Linked DNA regions of Cecembia calidifontis. The protein of the gene in region 1 binds, or shares a complex with, the protein of each later gene. Links are inferred from orthologs where the notes say so. Each region holds a gene or a part of one and is shown on either strand. Other genes may lie near its edges.

Evidence for each region.
Region 2: the proteins of tsaD (region 1) and tsaE are in contact, whole or in part, in a crystal structure (PDB 6N9A), measured with the Thermotoga maritima proteins. The link is inferred for Cecembia calidifontis from one-to-one orthologs. Residues at the interface, in WP_004082750.1 of Thermotoga maritima: Cys10, Asp11, Arg49, His50, Leu82, Gly84, Gly135, Gly136, Glu154, Thr155, Leu156, Asp157, Asp158, Ser159, Glu162, Asp165, Lys166, Arg169, Leu170, Tyr175, Lys213, Thr214, Leu217, Tyr218, Gln221, Arg222, Asn324; in WP_004082108.1 of Thermotoga maritima: Leu37, Gly38, Lys46, Lys57, Val59, Lys60, Ser61, Thr63, Phe64, Thr65, Leu66, Met67, Val69, Pro71, Tyr82, Arg83, Leu84, Asp86, Asp88, Phe89, Asp93, Ile128, Asp130, Glu131, Arg134.

Annotation. Positions count from the first base shown.
Region 1 is NZ_SGXG01000001.1:2,045,452-2,053,513, reverse strand. Bases 1,993-4,760 are described here. They hold tsaD (tRNA (adenosine(37)-N6)-threonylcarbamoyltransferase complex transferase subunit TsaD), read right to left. Parts: upstream 3,995-4,760; coding sequence 2,990-3,994; downstream 1,993-2,989. Other genes in these bases: BC751_RS08955 (translocation/assembly module TamB domain-containing protein), read left to right, coding at 4,007-4,760; BC751_RS08965 (transposase), read right to left, coding at 2,512-2,892; BC751_RS08970 (IS3 family transposase), read right to left, coding at 1,993-2,515. Outside these bases: BC751_RS08985 (hybrid sensor histidine kinase/response regulator), read right to left, coding at 1-204; BC751_RS08980 (HNH endonuclease), read right to left, coding at 257-763; smpB (SsrA-binding protein), read right to left, coding at 820-1,287; more of BC751_RS08970, read right to left, coding at 1,637-1,992; more of BC751_RS08955, read left to right, coding at 4,761-8,062.
Region 2 is NZ_SGXG01000001.1:2,461,512-2,469,753, forward strand. Bases 1,738-4,685 are described here. They hold tsaE (tRNA (adenosine(37)-N6)-threonylcarbamoyltransferase complex ATPase subunit type 1 TsaE), read left to right. Parts: upstream 1,738-2,963; coding sequence 2,964-3,407; downstream 3,408-4,685. Other genes in these bases: porX (T9SS response regulator signal transducer PorX), read left to right, coding at 1,738-2,959; BC751_RS10705 (alanine dehydrogenase), read left to right, coding at 3,400-4,602. Also shown: lpxD (UDP-3-O-(3-hydroxymyristoyl)glucosamine N-acyltransferase), read right to left, coding at 1-91; BC751_RS10690 (HD domain-containing protein), read right to left, coding at 110-1,348; more of porX, read left to right, coding at 1,400-1,737; BC751_RS10710 (response regulator), read right to left, coding at 4,734-5,192; BC751_RS10715 (inorganic diphosphatase), read left to right, coding at 5,585-6,124; BC751_RS10720 (outer membrane beta-barrel protein), read left to right, coding at 6,176-7,222; BC751_RS10725 (hypothetical protein), read right to left, coding at 7,194-7,679; BC751_RS10730 (acyl carrier protein phosphodiesterase), read right to left, coding at 7,676-8,242. UniProt on the Escherichia coli protein: Required for the formation of a threonylcarbamoyl group on adenosine at position 37 (t(6)A37) in tRNAs that read codons beginning with adenine.

The DNA.
Region 1 (8,062 bases):
CATATCCAAAAGGTAGACATCTGCAAAAAGTCCATTTAGTTGCCTCAATTTTTCATTGGGTTCTGAAAGGTTCTCTACCGTATTCAATAGATTACGGATACTGTAAAAGGTGATGACACTGACAGAAACTACCAAAAAAGCCGACAAAATGAATCCGACGACTACCTTGTTACCTACCTGATATTTTTTGTTTCTTTTTAACAAATGGGGTCTATTTTATAAAAACAGGAGCAATTTCCATTCCAAACAGCCTTTTTCAGACCGTCCTTACATCCAAAAAAGGCATCCACTCCTCTGCATGCCTTTCTGCATATTCCGCAATAAAAAAACTTAAAGTGGGGCGGAATGGCTGCCTTCGGAGCCTTAAACCTGCCTGTTCCGGTGTTTTATCTCCCTTGTTGACATTGCAACGGTGACAGGCAGTGATCAAATTGGTCCAGTTGGTTTTTCCACCTTTGGACTTGGGAAGAATATGGTCTATGGTCAAATGTTTCCTGGATCCGCAATATTGGCATTCATGACCATCTCTTTTGAACAGATTGGCCCTATTGAGTAAAACGCCCTTATATGGAATGCTTTTATATTCATTGAGCCGGATGACCGCAGGATATTTGAACTCTTGATTGACAGTTCGGATAATGAGCGACTCATAATAACTCAGGCAGCTTACTTTTTCCAAAATGGACAAAACGAGCGCCTTCTGAACCGGTACTATGGCTACAGGAGAATGATCAAGATTTAGAACTAAAACACGTTTTTCCATAATCCCCTAATATAAAATCTTTGAGTGGAAAAACCTGTTGTTCAGCGGGATTGTTTTTAAAACCTCATACGGTCCAGTTCTCTTTTGATATCTTTGGATTTGATGTCCTCCCTCTTGTCATGGAGCTTCTTACCTCTTGCCAATGCAATTTCCATTTTTGCTAGGCCCTTATCGTTGATAAAAATCCTGACAGGAACTATCGAAAGACCCTTTTCTTCAAACTTGGACTCCAGTTTTTCCAGTTCCTTTTTGTTCAACAAAAGTTTCCTTTCCCTTACCGGGTCGTGGTTATAACTGGCAGCCATAGAATAAGGGGCAATATGCATCTGTTTCACGTACAAATCACCCCTTTTGAAATAACAATATGCCTCAGTAAGGGATACCTTCCCTTCCCTCACCGACTTGATTTCGGTTCCCCGGAGTACAATTCCGGCAATAAAAGTATCCAGAAACTCAAATTCAAAACTTGCCTTCTTGTTCCTGATATTGATGATTTTATCAAATTTCTTTTTGTCCTGTCCCATTGATTTTAACGCAATTCTATCTTTAACTTCAGAAAAGGCCTATAACTAACCTTTTGATATCAAAGCCCTTCAGCCCTATTCAAATGAATTCACAAACCTGTTCTCTTCAAAAAAAAAACGGCACACTAAACTCCTTTAGGAACCATTTCTAATTTTGCCCGCCTCTTAATTTATGCCTATCGACCTCCAAATTTAATCTTCTTATTGATGGTTCAATATCTCCGACTCATCATGTCACGTCCTGATTTTACTTGACACTTTTTTCTTTGTTTTTTCTTTTATTTTCAATCCTCTTAAATGCCCTAGAGCCCAAGTAAGGAGACCTGTCAAGGCCGGAGCGAAGCGACGTTTATATAGCCTTGACAGGTCTCTGTCTTGGGCTACTTTTGCGTTTGAGAGATGAAAACACTGTTAGTCCCTCATGTACCTCAATCGGCTTCTTCATATTTAATGAACAATGTGGCCTCTTTTCATTGTAGGCCCATACTCCATGCCTTACTGCTGCAAACGCTTCTTTGAGATTCTTAAACCTGTCCCCAAGTTTATATTCAATCTTCAGAATCCCGTTAACCCGCTCTGCCATTGCATTATCATAGCAATTCCCTGCTTCTCCCATACTGGACTTTATACCTTCCTTTTCCAGTAATTCAGTATAAATCTTACTGCAATACTGAAAGCCCCTATCTGAGTGATGAACAATGCCTTCTGTTGACGGACATTGTTCTATCGCCATTTTTAAGGCTTCTACAGCACATTTTGACTCAAGCGTATTCCCCAAATACCATCCTACTATCTTCCTGCTGTATGCATCGGTAATAAGATACAGGTACCTGAAGGAATCCCCGACACGGATATAGGTTATGTCCGAAACCCAGGCCTGATGGGCAGTGGTCCAGACATTGCCATTGAACAGATCCTCATATTTACTGTAGCGCATAAATGACTGCGTTGTAACAACATACTTCCTCTTGCGCTTGACCAGCAAGCCTTCAGAACGCAACAACTCAAAGAGCCTGTCCCTTCCTATGCTGATCTCCAACCTCACCGCATCTTCTCTGATCAACTCCTGAAGCTTTCTTGTGCCCATCATCGGATGCGTCCTCCGGTAATCCCGGACAAGCTCCAATACCAGGTCGTATTGCGCTTCCTCCTTCAACTTGGAGTCCATCCAACCATAATATGCTGACCTACTGTAACCAAAGTAAGTACAACCGGACTTAACGCTCACTTCTTCAGGCCTTTTTGAAACAGTCCGTTGCCAAAGTTTTTTTTTAAATCCGTCTTGTATTCATCATTTGCAACATCTATCAGCGTCTCAAGCATCTTGTTGGCAACTATCGAATCGGCCAAGGCAAGTTTTAACCTCTTGTTCTCCTCTTCCAGTTCCTTAAGTCTTCTCTTCTCATCCATAGTCTCTATTCTAACCCTTTTGTTCAACAAATGATCCCTGCCAAAGGACCTGACCCACCTCTGGATCGTCTCCGCTCCTCTAATATCATACTTCTTTTGAAGATAAGAATAGGAACTTCCATTTTCCAGCTCCTCTACTACTTGCTTCTTGAAGCTAATACTGTACCTGTTAAATTCCCGAACCGTTTTTGTCATTTTTTTCCTGTTTTTAGTTTGACTTAATCTGTCAAGCTATTTCAGGACGTGACATCACTTTCCGAAACCTGCCTTCCGAAATCCCACTTCTTTCATCTCAAAACCTCATCCTTGCCTCCGGCACCACGTCCAAGCCGGAGAATTCCCCTTTTAGGAATTTAAAATGTGCTGCCATGGCAATCATGGCCGCATTATCGGTACAATATTCGAATTTGGGAACATAAAGGTTCCATCCTGATTTTTTACTTTCCTTTTGAAGGGCTTCCCTTAGCCCTGAATTGGCGGAAACACCACCTGCTATCGCAATCTCCTTAATCTTATGTGATTTCGCCGCCTTCTTCAACTTTTGAAGCAACATTTTGATCAATGTGAACTGCACCGAAGCACAAATATCCGCAAGATTGTCCTGAATAAAATCAGGATGCTTTTTTATCTGATCCCGAAGAAAGTACAGGACTGCCGTTTTGATTCCGGAAAAAGAAAAGTCCAGATCCGGAATATCTGAAACAGGGAATTCAAAGGCTTTTGGATTGCCTTCTTTTGCATATTTATCTATCAGGGGTCCTCCGGGATAAGGCAGGCCGAGCAACTTGGCAGTCTTATCAAAAGCCTCTCCGACAGCATCATCGGTTGTTTCCCCAATGATCTCCATGTCCAGGTAATCCTTTACCAAAACCAATTGGGTATGGCCCCCGCTCACCGTCAAACAAATAAATGGAAACCGGGGCTTAGGGTCCTCAATAAAATGCGCCAGGATATGGGCCTGCATATGATTGACCTCAATCAATGGGATGCCCAAGGCGTAAGCAAAAGATTTGGCGAAAGAGACACCTACCATCAAAGATCCCATCAGTCCGGGGCCTTTTGTAAATGCAACGGCCGAAAGGTCTTTTTTTGATAGGCCGGAGGTTTTCATTGCCTCAGCCACTACAGGAATAAGGTGTTGTTGGTGGGCTCTTGAAGCCAACTCAGGAACAACTCCCCCATATTTTTCGTGTACTGATTGCGTGGCGATTATATTATTGAGTACTTTGCCATCAGAAATTACCGATGCTGACGTTTCATCACAAGATGACTCTATTGCCAGTATATTGATCTTCATTGCGCTTATTCCTTGGAAAAGAACCCGAAAGTTACGGAAATTTTACTGAAAGCCTTAAGGCTGACCTTTAGGCTGCTGCTTTTCCTTGTTTTTGGTGTTTTGCTTATTGCTATTTCACTACAGATACCAGCAGTCCAAACAAAAATTATAGGTTGGCTGACTACCTACATTACCGACAATACAGGGTTTAATACAAGTATTTCTAAAGTCAGAATCCGCTGGTGGGATGCGGTGTCACTAAAAGACGTCATTATTTATGACCACCAGGATAGCCTCATGGTAGATCTGGAGGAAGTTTATATTGATTTTTCCTTGCAGGGCTTGTTGGACAGGTCTAACCCAGCCTTGGATCAAATTAAAATGGAGAAAGGTTACGTCCGACTTATTTCCCATGACGATGACTACCAGATGAATATTGCCGAATTTTTCAGCAGGTTCAACGAAATACTTCCCGGAAAAAAAGATCCTACACAACCTTCAGGAAAATTCAATATCAACAATATTTTCTTCAAGGAAACCTCTTTGGACATCATCAATTATGTCACAGCCCCTGTCACTTCAGGCTTTGATTACACCAACCTAAGATTTCGCGAACTGATTGCCGATGTGGACGGCTTTTATTCCAAAGGACCTGAAATAGGAATGAAAGTAAATTATCTGAGGGGGGTAGAATCAACCTCAGGAATGGTTTTTCAGCAACTTAAGACTGATTTTACCTACACGCCTAATTCCATGGAGTTCAGTGACCTCTTTCTGCGCTCCAATAAAACAGAAATCAAAAACTACCTGAGATTTGATTTTGACTCCATCCGCTCCTTAAATAACTTTAACAAGGAGGTACGGATTACTGCAAGACTGGATGAAACTGCTCTTGATATCCAGGATTTAAGGTATTTTTCAGAGGAGCTGCCTAATATCGAAGACAGGATATTCTTAAGTGGAGAGGTTATAGGTACTGTTTCGGATTTTTCTTCCGAGCAGCTGCTCATCCGGTTTGGGCTAAGGAGTGCGCTTTTTGGAAAATTCAGAATAGAGGGCTTACCCTACATCAATGAGACTTTTTTCCAGATGTCCCTAATGAACTCCGTGCTTAACAGCAATGACCTCGCACCTTACATTTCAGATGAAGCCAGAAAAGAGATCAATAAATTCAGGGACATCCGATTTGACACCGATTTTTCAGGCTATCTGCATATATTTACAGCCAATGGCAACTTCCGGACAGGTATAGGAAATATGATCGGAAGGTTACATTACAGATCAGAAAACGGTGAACCTACCTACACCGGAAGGGTCGAACTCAGAAATTTGGACATAGGAGTCTTATTGGAAGACAGGCAGAGGTTTCAAAAAGTCAACCTGACAGGAAATATAAGAGGCAGGGGCCTCTCCATACAAAATGCCCTATTGGAAATCGATGCGGACATTAAAACTGCCGGGGTAAATGGTTACAATTATGTCAACATCAAAACAAATGCGACTTATGGTAAGGATTTGTTCCGTGGAAAACTGGTTGTCAATGACCCTAACCTAAAAGGAGAAATCAGAGGTGTCCTTGATGTAAGGGATGGGAAAGATTCCATCCGGTTGAATGTGGAATTGGACACCGCATTTCTCAAAAATCTTGGGTTTATGGAGCGTGAAACCTTCGTAAGTGGAAAAGTTGACATGGACACCAAGGGAATCACTTTGGATGATATCGAAGGAATAGCGAGATTCAGTGACATCAACCTTAGCTATGAAGGAAGAAATCTCTATATTGACAATTTTTTCTTTCAGTCTCTTTTTACTGACGATTCCCGCTTGATTTCCCTGAATTCAGACCTTTTGGTAGCTGGCATATCCGGGAAATTCAAGGTGAATGAACTTGTCAATGACGTTCAAACTTTAGGAAAGGAATATTTTGCGCTTTTGACCAATTCGGAAAAACCCGTTTCAAGAAAAAAAATAGCGAAACCAGAACCCTACAATATTGATATTAACCTGAATTTCATAGACATCAACCCGATCATCAATTTATTTGAACCCAAAGCTTCCATTTCCAAAAACACGCTAATTGAAGGAGCTTTTTACCAAACGCCGGACAATACAATACTTAACTTTTTTTCGAGTATAGATACCATTTATTACAACGGCAACTTCTTATATAATACCAATCTGGACTTTAACACTTCCAAGCTAAATGTGAGTGATGAAGTCCTGGCATCTTTTTATGTGTTCTCAAAAAAACAGATGTTAAGCTCTGGACTTACCTTCAACAATCTTGCCATGGAAGCCATTTGGGATGAGTCAAACATTGACCTCACTTACAGGCAAGATCAGCTTGAGACCGGGAGTTTTGTGCGTGTAAAAAGTGAAATTACCATTTATCCGGACCATACCACCATTGTTTTTGATCCTTCTGAGCTTAAAGTCCTTGATAAAACTTGGCGTTTTGCCAATAACAATCAGATCTATATAACCGGTAAAACATTCCTTTTTGACAATATCAAATTATTCAACGAAAATCAATTCATCTCTTTCAACGGAACCATTTCACCCGATCCAAAAGACATCCTTTCCCTACAGATCAACGAACTGAATCTGGACTTTTTCAATACCCTAAGCACCAAAGAATTTGAAGGTTATGCCAACGGGCAATTTGGATTGAGCAATTTTTATGAAAATATCGGCGTCAATGGACAGCTCAAAATAGAGGAGATGTATATCAACAAATTCCTTGTAGGTGATATCGATGCAGCCACCTATTTTTCTGACAGGTTGATCCACCTTGACCTGACCAATACTAGAGAAGATAAAAAAGTAATCACTGTAAATGGTTATTTGGGAAGTGATGATGATGAACTTGCACTCAAGGCCAGCTTAAATGACACCGATCTTTCGGTCTTAGAACCCTTCCTTTCGGATTATCTGACCAGATTAGGGGGTACAGTTTCAGGTGAGTTGATCATTGAAGGAACCATAAATTTTCCTGTGGTCTTGGGTACCGGAAGGCTGAATGGAGGCACTGTATTGATCAATTACCTCAATACTTTCTATACGGTCAACGGCAATGTAATTTTTAATCCCAATGAAATAAGCTTCAGAGAACTACAATTACGTGATGTGAATGGTAATATTGCCAGAATGCGGGGCGGTATTTCCCATGATTACTTCTCCGACTTTATCCTCGATATCAGTTCCAACCTGGAAAATTTCCAGGTTTTAAATACCACCATTAGGGACAATGATCTCTTTTATGGAACGGCATATGTTACAGGCTCGCTCAATATTTTTGGGGCCGCCAACAACCTGGATATTACAGCAAGGGCAACATCACAGCCCAATACAAGAATTTATATTCCTTTTGGAAGCAGTAATGAACAGGCCCAGGAAGAATTTATCAATATCATCAATATTAGAGACACAAGTAGGGTCCAAATGGAATTAGTGGAAGGGGTTGAAAAACTGGCCATCAACAATGTCCGGATGAATTTTAATTTTGATGTCACTCCTGACGCCTACATCGAAATCCAGATTGACCCCCGAACCGGCGAAAATATTCAGGGAAGAGGAAGGGGAGTAATCAATATGAATATTGATACCCAAGGTAACTTTTCCATGCTGGGCAATTACGAGATCACAGAAGCCAAATACAATTTCTCCTTGTACAATGTAATCAGGAGGGAATTCATCGTTCAGCCAGGAAGCAGAATTTCCTGGTTTGGAGACCCTTATGAGGGAGTCATGGATATAAAGGCTTACTATCAAGAAAGCGTTTCTCTTCAAAGCCTGCAGCGGGTTCAAGTGGGAGGAATCGAAGATCCTCAGATGAGAAGACGTTTCCCATTAAAAGTTCTCATGAACTTAAAGGGAAATTTATTGTCACCGGACATTTCTTTCAGTTTTGATTTTTCGGAATTCCCCACAGAAGGGAATGTACAAACTTATATTTCTGCTTTCCAAAACAGGGTAGCCAACGACGAACAGGAAAAAAACCGGCAGGTATTTTCTGTCATCATGATGCGTTCATTTTCACCTGAAGGACAATTCAGCGGTGTGGGCAATATTGCTACCTCCAACCTAAGC
Region 2 (8,242 bases), 410 kb from region 1 along the record:
GAATCTTATCCAGGCGGTTGACCTTGAGGCTTCCGTCACCTTCAACTTTACCGTTGATGAGAGCTGCAATCTGGTCTAAGGAAAATTCCATTGGTATGTTCGAATTTGGCTACAAAATTAAACTTTTGGCTTGGCATACGTAATGCTTCTTGACTATTTTGCTCATAGCTTTGATATTTGGCAGGTCTGCGGCCTGGGCAACATCAATGATCTGTCCTTTTTTGGTCAGGATATATATTCTTTCTTTGGTCAAATAGGCATAATTGCTTATTGATCCATGAGTGAAAAAGTAATGAAGATCATTCAAAGGAATTTCAAGCTTCTTCATGGTTTTCTTTTTCAGAACTTCAAGCTCTTCTTCACCGAATTCTTCATTTCTTAGGGTTATTTTAAACAACTTCCTTCTGAGGAACATTTCTGAAATGTTCCTTAAAATATAGTCCGATTCATTTTTCCACAATTTCACTGCGCCCCATATATCATAATCATCCAGGCCTAGAAATATTTTTAACAAATCAGGGGAGTTTTTGAAGTCATATAACCTGAAGTCATTTTCCAAAAAATGGAGTAACTCATCCGTGGCTTTCAACTTACCCCTTGTCTGCTGAATCTCTTTGGCCCTTGTAATTAGGTTGATGAGCATTTTTTCAGCAGAGACGGTGGTTTTGTGCAGATAAACCTGCCAGTACATGAGCCTTCTGGCACTGAGGAAGTTTTCGATACTGTACAGTCCTTTCTCCTCTACGACCAATTGGTCATTTTTGATATCCATCATTTTGATGATCCGGTCTGCCCCGATGGTTCCTTCAGACACTCCCGTAAAAAAGCAGTCCCTTTGAAGGTAATCCAATCTGTCAATATCCAATTGGCTGGAAACCAACTGATGAAAGAATTTTCTTTCATACTGATCTTTGAAAATTTGAATTGCCAAATCCAGCTGTCCGTCAAACTCTCTGTTCAATTCCTCAATGACCAAAAGAGAAATGGACTCATGAGGGATATTTTGCAATAATGAAAATTCCAGGGCGTGAGAAAAAGGCCCATGACCAATATCATGCAACAAAATAGCGATCAGAGCTGCCTCATATTCCTCATCTGAGATTTCATTGCCTTTATGGCGGAGGTTATCCAAAGTGATACTCATGAGGTGCATGGCACCAATGGCATGATGGAAGCGGGTATGGAGTGCCCCGGGGTAGACGAAATCAGTTAAACCAAGTTGCTTAATCCGACGTAACCTTTGGAAGTAAGGGTGGTCAATGATTGAAAAAATAAGTTCACTTGGGATAGTTATAAATCCGTAAACAGGATCATTCAGAATTTTACGACTTTTCAATGTCCCAGACATTTGATTGGTTCCAAAAGTAATTATAATTTTAAAAGAAATAAACGGCATTATATGCAAAAGTCTAAAATCCTTTGGGCAGATGACGAAATAGACCTGCTAAAACCCCATATTCTCTTTCTTCAACAAAGAGGCTATGACATTATTACTGTGAACAGTGGGTTGGATGCAATCGATATGGTGGAGGATCAGAATTTCGATGTGATCTTTTTGGATGAAATGATGCCCGGGATGACTGGTTTGGAAACTTTGCAGCAGATCAAAATGGTAAAGCCCCAGATTCCGGTGGTCATGATCACCAAAAGCGAGGAAGAGCAGATTATGGATGACGCCATAGGGGGACAAATTGCAGATTACCTTATCAAGCCGATCAACCCCAATCAGATACTGTTATCTGTCAAAAAAATCCTTCAGAACAAGCAGCTGATTTCTGAACGGACCAATCTTTCCTACCGTCAGGATTTTATGAACATCAGCATGGCCTGCAATGATGCCTCAAGCCATCAGGAATGGACGGATATTTATAAAAGGCTGACATATTGGGAACTCGAAATTGATAAAACCGAAAACAAAAGCATGCAGGAGGTCTTGGAAACCCAAAAAACCGAGGCCAATTCCCTTTTTGCTAAATTTATTAAATCTAATTACCTGAATTGGCTGAATGATTCCCGTTCGGATGCCCCTATATTGTCCCATAAACTGATGAAAGAAAGGGTTTTTCCTTCTATCCGCCAGGGAAACCCCTTGTTTTTTGTGGTGATTGATAACCTTAGATTGGACCAATGGGAGGTACTGAAACCCTTGATTACAACTTATTTTAATATTGAGGAAGAAAGTACTTATTACAGTATTTTGCCTACCACTACAGCCTATGCCAGGAACGCGCTTTTTAGCGGATTGATGCCTTCAGAAATGGCTAGGTTTCATCCAGAACTGTGGGAAGGGGAAGATTCGGATGAAGGGAAAAATAATAATGAGGAGGAGTTTTTGGGGGAAAATCTGCACAGGAACAGGATGAATGTCAAATTCAGTTACAATAAGATCCTACAGGCACACCAAGGCAAGCTGGTGTTGGATCAGTTCCAAAACCTATTGAATAATGACCTCAACGTTTTGGTTTACAATTTTGTGGATATGATGTCCCATGCCCGTACGGATATGAAAATGATCCGGGAGCTGGCTCCCAATGAGTCTGCATATAGATCTTTGACCAAAAGCTGGTTTGAGCATTCCACTCTTTTCGAATTATTTAAGAAAATCAATGATGTAGGCGCAGAAGTAATTGTCACTACGGATCATGGGACCAAGCGGGTACATAAGCCTTACAAAATCATTGGCGATAAAACTGTAACCACCAATTTGAGGTACAAGCAGGGAAAAAATCTCAATTATGAAAGCGGGAAGGTGTTTGAGATCTTAAAACCTGAAGAGGCCAAACTGCCTAAATTTAATGTTTCTACGAGTTATGTTTTTGCCGTAGAAGATTATTTCTTTGCATATCCAAACAATTACAATTATTATGTAAATTACTACAAAGATACCTTTCAACATGGAGGGGTGTCTCTGGAGGAAATGATTATTCCAATAGCTCATTTAGTCCCAAAGAATAGTTAAGGGTTTGAAAATTATCCATTGTGAAAATTTAGATCAGTTGGAAGAAACAGCTGAGCAGGTGATCAGATTTTGTGGGAAAGACAAAATCTGGGTCTTCAAAGGTCAGATGGGAGCTGGAAAAACCACATTGATTAAGGCAATTTCCAAATGTTTTGGAATCGAAGATGTGGTTTCTTCCCCAACATTTTCTATCGTCAATGAATACAGAAACCCGAAAGGTCAAGTATTTTACCATTTTGACTTTTACAGAATCGAAGACCCTGAAGAAGTCTTGGAAATTGGAATTGATGAGTATTTCTACAGTGGGAATATCTGTTGGTTGGAATGGGCAGAGAAAATTCCGGAATATGTCCCTTCAGATTTTGTGTTTATTAAGATTGAAATAGGCGACCGAGGAGAAAGGATTATCAGTTTACAAAGGGTCTTAAATAGCGAAATAGATGGTTGAGTTAACAGAGAGCATAGGTTTATATCCCAAAGAGGCAGCGGCAAAAGTTAAAACGGCAAAAAATTCTTTGGTAATTGGAATACCAAGGGAAACTGCCGCTCAGGAAAAAAGAGTGGTTCTTACGCCGGAAGCGGTAGCGCTCTTGGTAAATAATGGGCAACAGGTGGTCGTTGAAACCAATGCGGGTCTCCTTGCCAAGTTTACTGACAAAGATTACTCAGATGCAGGTGCCAAAGTGGTGTATTCGGCAAAAGAGGCTTTTGATGCAGAAGTCATTTTAAAGGTGGAGCCGCCCACCACCGAAGAAATTGAATATATGCGTGCAGGATCATGTTTGATTTCTGCGCTGCAATTGGGGAAACAACATGCTGATTTTATCCATGCGCTTAACAGAAAAAGGATAACTGCTGTAGCTTTTGAGCATTTGGAAGATAAAGTGGGCGGTATGCCTGTGGTAAGGGCCATGAGTGAAATTGCAGGGAGTACGGTGATGCTTATAGCCGCCGAGTACCTGAGCAGTGTTAATGATGGTAAGGGACTGATATTGGGAGGTATCACCGGTGTCCCTCCTACGGAGGTGGTAATAGTGGGTGCGGGAACAGTAGCTGAGTATGCAGCGAGGACAGCCTTAGGATTGGGGGCAAGTATTAAAGTTTTTGATAACCATATCTATAAACTCAGAAGGATCAAGCAGCTCTTAGGCCAGCAAGTTTATACCTCTACCATTGATAATTACACACTCGGCCAGGCTCTCAAAGAAGCAGACGTGGTCATAGGAGCATTAAGGACTGAAAAGGGTAAAAATAAAATCGTGGTCAGTGAGGAAATGGTTGCTGCAATGATGGAAGGGAGTATTATCATTGATGTAAGTATCGACCAAGGAGGGTGTATAGAGACTGCTGAAATGACTTCCCACGAAAACCCGACTTATGTGAAACATGGAGTAATCCATTATTGTGTGCCCAACATAGCCTCTAGAGTGGCAAGGACAGCTTCGGCTGCTTTGAGCAATATTTTTACCCCTATTTTACTTCAGATGGCTGACTTGAGAGGGGCAGAAGAGATGATCTTCAATTATAAATGGTTTATGAAAGGGGTATATACCTATAGGGGAAGCCTTACCAATGCCTATTTGGCAAGGAAATTTGCAATGACGCACAAAGAACTCCAATTGTTACTAGCTGCAAGATATTGATCTCGCTTGCCACTCTAAATTGAAATGGTCGATCTCCATTGTTTTGACATAATGGCATCAAAAACCAATTTAGCACTAAGAAACTTGGCTGGTTATTTCCCCTGATTTCTTAACTGAAAAATGGGATATGCTTATTCCGATGTGATTTCAAGATCTTTTTTGAGACCTTGAATTTCTTTTTGAAGGTTTTTGACTTCCTTTCTCAAGCTGTAAGTTTCAAAAGCATTACGGATGATGTTCTTGAAGTACTCTTCATCCCAAGGTTTTGTCAGGTAATGGTAAATGACTCCTTTGTTGATGGCTTCTTGTACAAGTTGGATATCTGAATAGGCACTTAAAAGAATCCTGATAGGTTCTGGATATTCCGTCATGATAGAGGTAAAAAAATCAAGGCCAGTTTCAGATGGCATTCTTTGATCCGAAATGATGATATCGACGGGTTGGGTACTCAATATATGTCGGGCTTCTTTGGTTGAGGCAGTCAGCTGAACGTCAAAATCATATTTGAAAGTGGTTTTGAATGCCTGAAGATTGATTTCTTCATCATCTATATAAAGAACTTTGATTTTTTCTTCTTTGATATTCGACATTGTGGCTTATCAGGTTTTTTGTTGGTTAGCTTTTACTCTCAGCAAGTGCCAGGATTGCCCGAGCATACATCTTCAAATATCGAAATAATTCCGAATTTATGAAGTTTTTTTTTAGTTTTTAGTTGGTTGTTTTTTTCGGGTTTTTCAATTTTTTATTTTAAGTCTTATTTATAACCACTTGTGAAGGGCTCTTTCAAAAAGCAGAATTGGGAAAAATGGAAATTGATCAATATTTCTTTTAAGGCGTAAAAGGCTGTTTTGTACTGTTTTCTAATCGATTTTTTGGCATTATTTAATTTCAGTTCAGCACTTAAAAAGCCCAGTCAAACTTTGTAATAAGGTGATTTGGGCGTAATTTGCGTCCAAATTTAAATTTTAAAAAGTTTTTCATTATGATAAATCCATGGCACGATGTGCAAATAGGAAAAGAAGCTCCCGAATATGTCATGGGAGTCATTGAAATTCCAAAAGGTAGCAAAGGAAAATATGAATTGGATAAGAAGACAGGTATGCTGCTGCTGGATAGGGTTTTGTTTTCTGCTGTGCATTACCCCGCGAATTATGGTTTTATTCCCCAGACCTTTTGTGATGACAAGGACCCCTTGGATATTTTGATCATTTCGCAGATTGATATTCCTTCCATGACCTTGGTAAAGGCAAAAGTAATTGGGGTAATGCGAATGGTAGATGGAGGTGAAGCAGATGATAAAATAATAGCAGTAGCAGCTGATGATCAATCTGTGAACTATATCAGTGACATTGATGAGTTACCTCCTCATCTTATGAAAGAAGTCCACAGGTTTTTTGAGGATTACAAAAAACTTGAAAATAAAGAGGTAAAAGTAGAAGACTTCTTAGGCAAAGAGGAAGCCTTTAGGATCATTAGAGAAAGTATCGAATTGTACGATAAAAACTTCCGTACAAGAAAGTAACAAAATCTGGCCTGGGTATATGAATCCAGGCTTTTTTATTTAAATTTCTTAATGAGGTTTTTGCTGGTATTCTTTCTTTCTATATGCCCCACTTGGGTATTTTCTCAACAAAAGGAGTTTAATAATCTAATTTTTTCCGGTTACCTGGAATCCTATTATTCCTATGATTTCAACCAGCCGGATGATAACAGAAGACCTGATTTCTTATATAATTTCGCAAGGCATAACGAGTTTAGTTTTAACCTTGCCTTACTCAAAGTAGCTTATGAGGATGAGAATATCCGGTCCAGTTTTGCATTGATGGCAGGAAATTATGCCCAATATAACCTTCAAAATGAGCCAACTTGGGCGCAATTTGTAAATGAGGCCTCAGTAGGAGTGAAGCTTCACAGAAAGGTTTGGTTGGATGTAGGGATTATGCCTTCTCATATTGGGTTTGAAAGTTGGTATGGGATGGATTGCTGGCATTTAAGCAGGAGTCTTATGGCGGAAAACTCCCCGTATTTTTTAACTGGAGCAAGGCTTTCGTATGAGTCCAACCCCAACTGGGATTTTGTCCTTTGGGCTACCAACGGTTGGCAGAATGTCCAAAGACAGGACAGGAGTCGGGGACTTGGTTTAGGTTTTGGACTTAACCATAGGCCATATAAAGGCCTGGTCCTCCATTATGCTAATTATGTAGGCAACGAAGGCCTGGATCCTGTGCAAGCTTGGAGATTCTTTAACAATTTTTACATTCAGTATGGAAATGAGAATTGGGGAGCTACCCTTGGTACTGATTATGGTGTTCAGGAAGTAACTTTTGTTGGCGTCAGGCAATGGTATGGAGTAACCGCGTCGGTCAAAAAAACAATTTGGGAAAAATTTATCTTGGCAGGTAGAGCAGAGTATTATTCCGATCCAAATGCTGTCATTCTGAATAATGGCATGAAAGTATCCGGGTTATCGGCAAATTTGGATTATCCTTTTCGTGAAAATACGTTATTTCGGCTTGAGGCCAGGCAGTTTATCAGCCCAACTGCTGATTTTTCACTTCCAGGGGGCAGGTTCAGTAAGGGCAACACTGCGGTTACGGCTTCTTTTGCTGTTCGTTTTTGATTTTTTTCAAAGCGCTTACTTTTTTCTTTGGGACTTTCTTTTGGAGGTATTGGACAAAATCATCATAGTTGACATGTTCATGGTTGCTGATGGTAAAAGAAGTATTGTCGTCAAAGGCAATGGTCAATTGTTTGAATTCCCGCTTGTTTGAAATCATCTTTTCCTCATCCCACACCATGACCTGATTGAGGTCATATGAAATGGTTTTACCCCTTAAAGGCAAGCTGGTGATGATTTTTTCTTTTCCTGCTGAGATAAATTTAAAAGCAGCCATCATTTTTATCAGTAAAAGCAGGATTACCAAGGTCAGAATCACTGAGGCTATCAGATAAAAGGCCAATCCGAATGTTCTTTGGGTAGCGAAGTGGTTGAGAATGTAAATCAGGCCACTGACCAAAATGAGCAGTACAAGCACTAGGGCCAGATAGGTATTGGTTCTTGGTTTACAATGTATCATGCTGGACTCAATTCTGACTTGAGTTCGTATAGTCTATTCTTAGAGTGACTTACGAGGTCTTCGAAAAAATCCCCGAAGTGAACCCTTAGAAATTCGTGATGCTCGTCGAGGAATATATGTGCAGTGTCTAAATTAGACTGAAATTTTGTCTTTTTTGCCATCCCGGTCATTGCCCTTCTGATGCCATCCAATTCCCCATATCCTCCAAGCCAATTGTAATAACGCATGTAGGCAAAAGTTTTCATGAATTTGTCAGGGACAACATTTCTGAAACTGTCTATGGTTTCATAGACATCCTGTACAAAATCCTGAAGGGGGAGGTGGTGGTAATTGTTCCAATACTTGGCGAGGAAATAATCAAAATACATATCGGTAATCACTGTAGAGTATCGGCCATATTCAGGTTTTAGAATTTCCTGGGCTTCCTTTACCACAGGGTGATTGTCTGTGAATTTATCGATGGCCCAATGGAGTTTGACCCCAATGACTATTTCTTTCTCGTAGGATTTTTCGATAGATCCCCGGACAAAATCACCTATAAAATTTCCCACCAAAACCTTTGG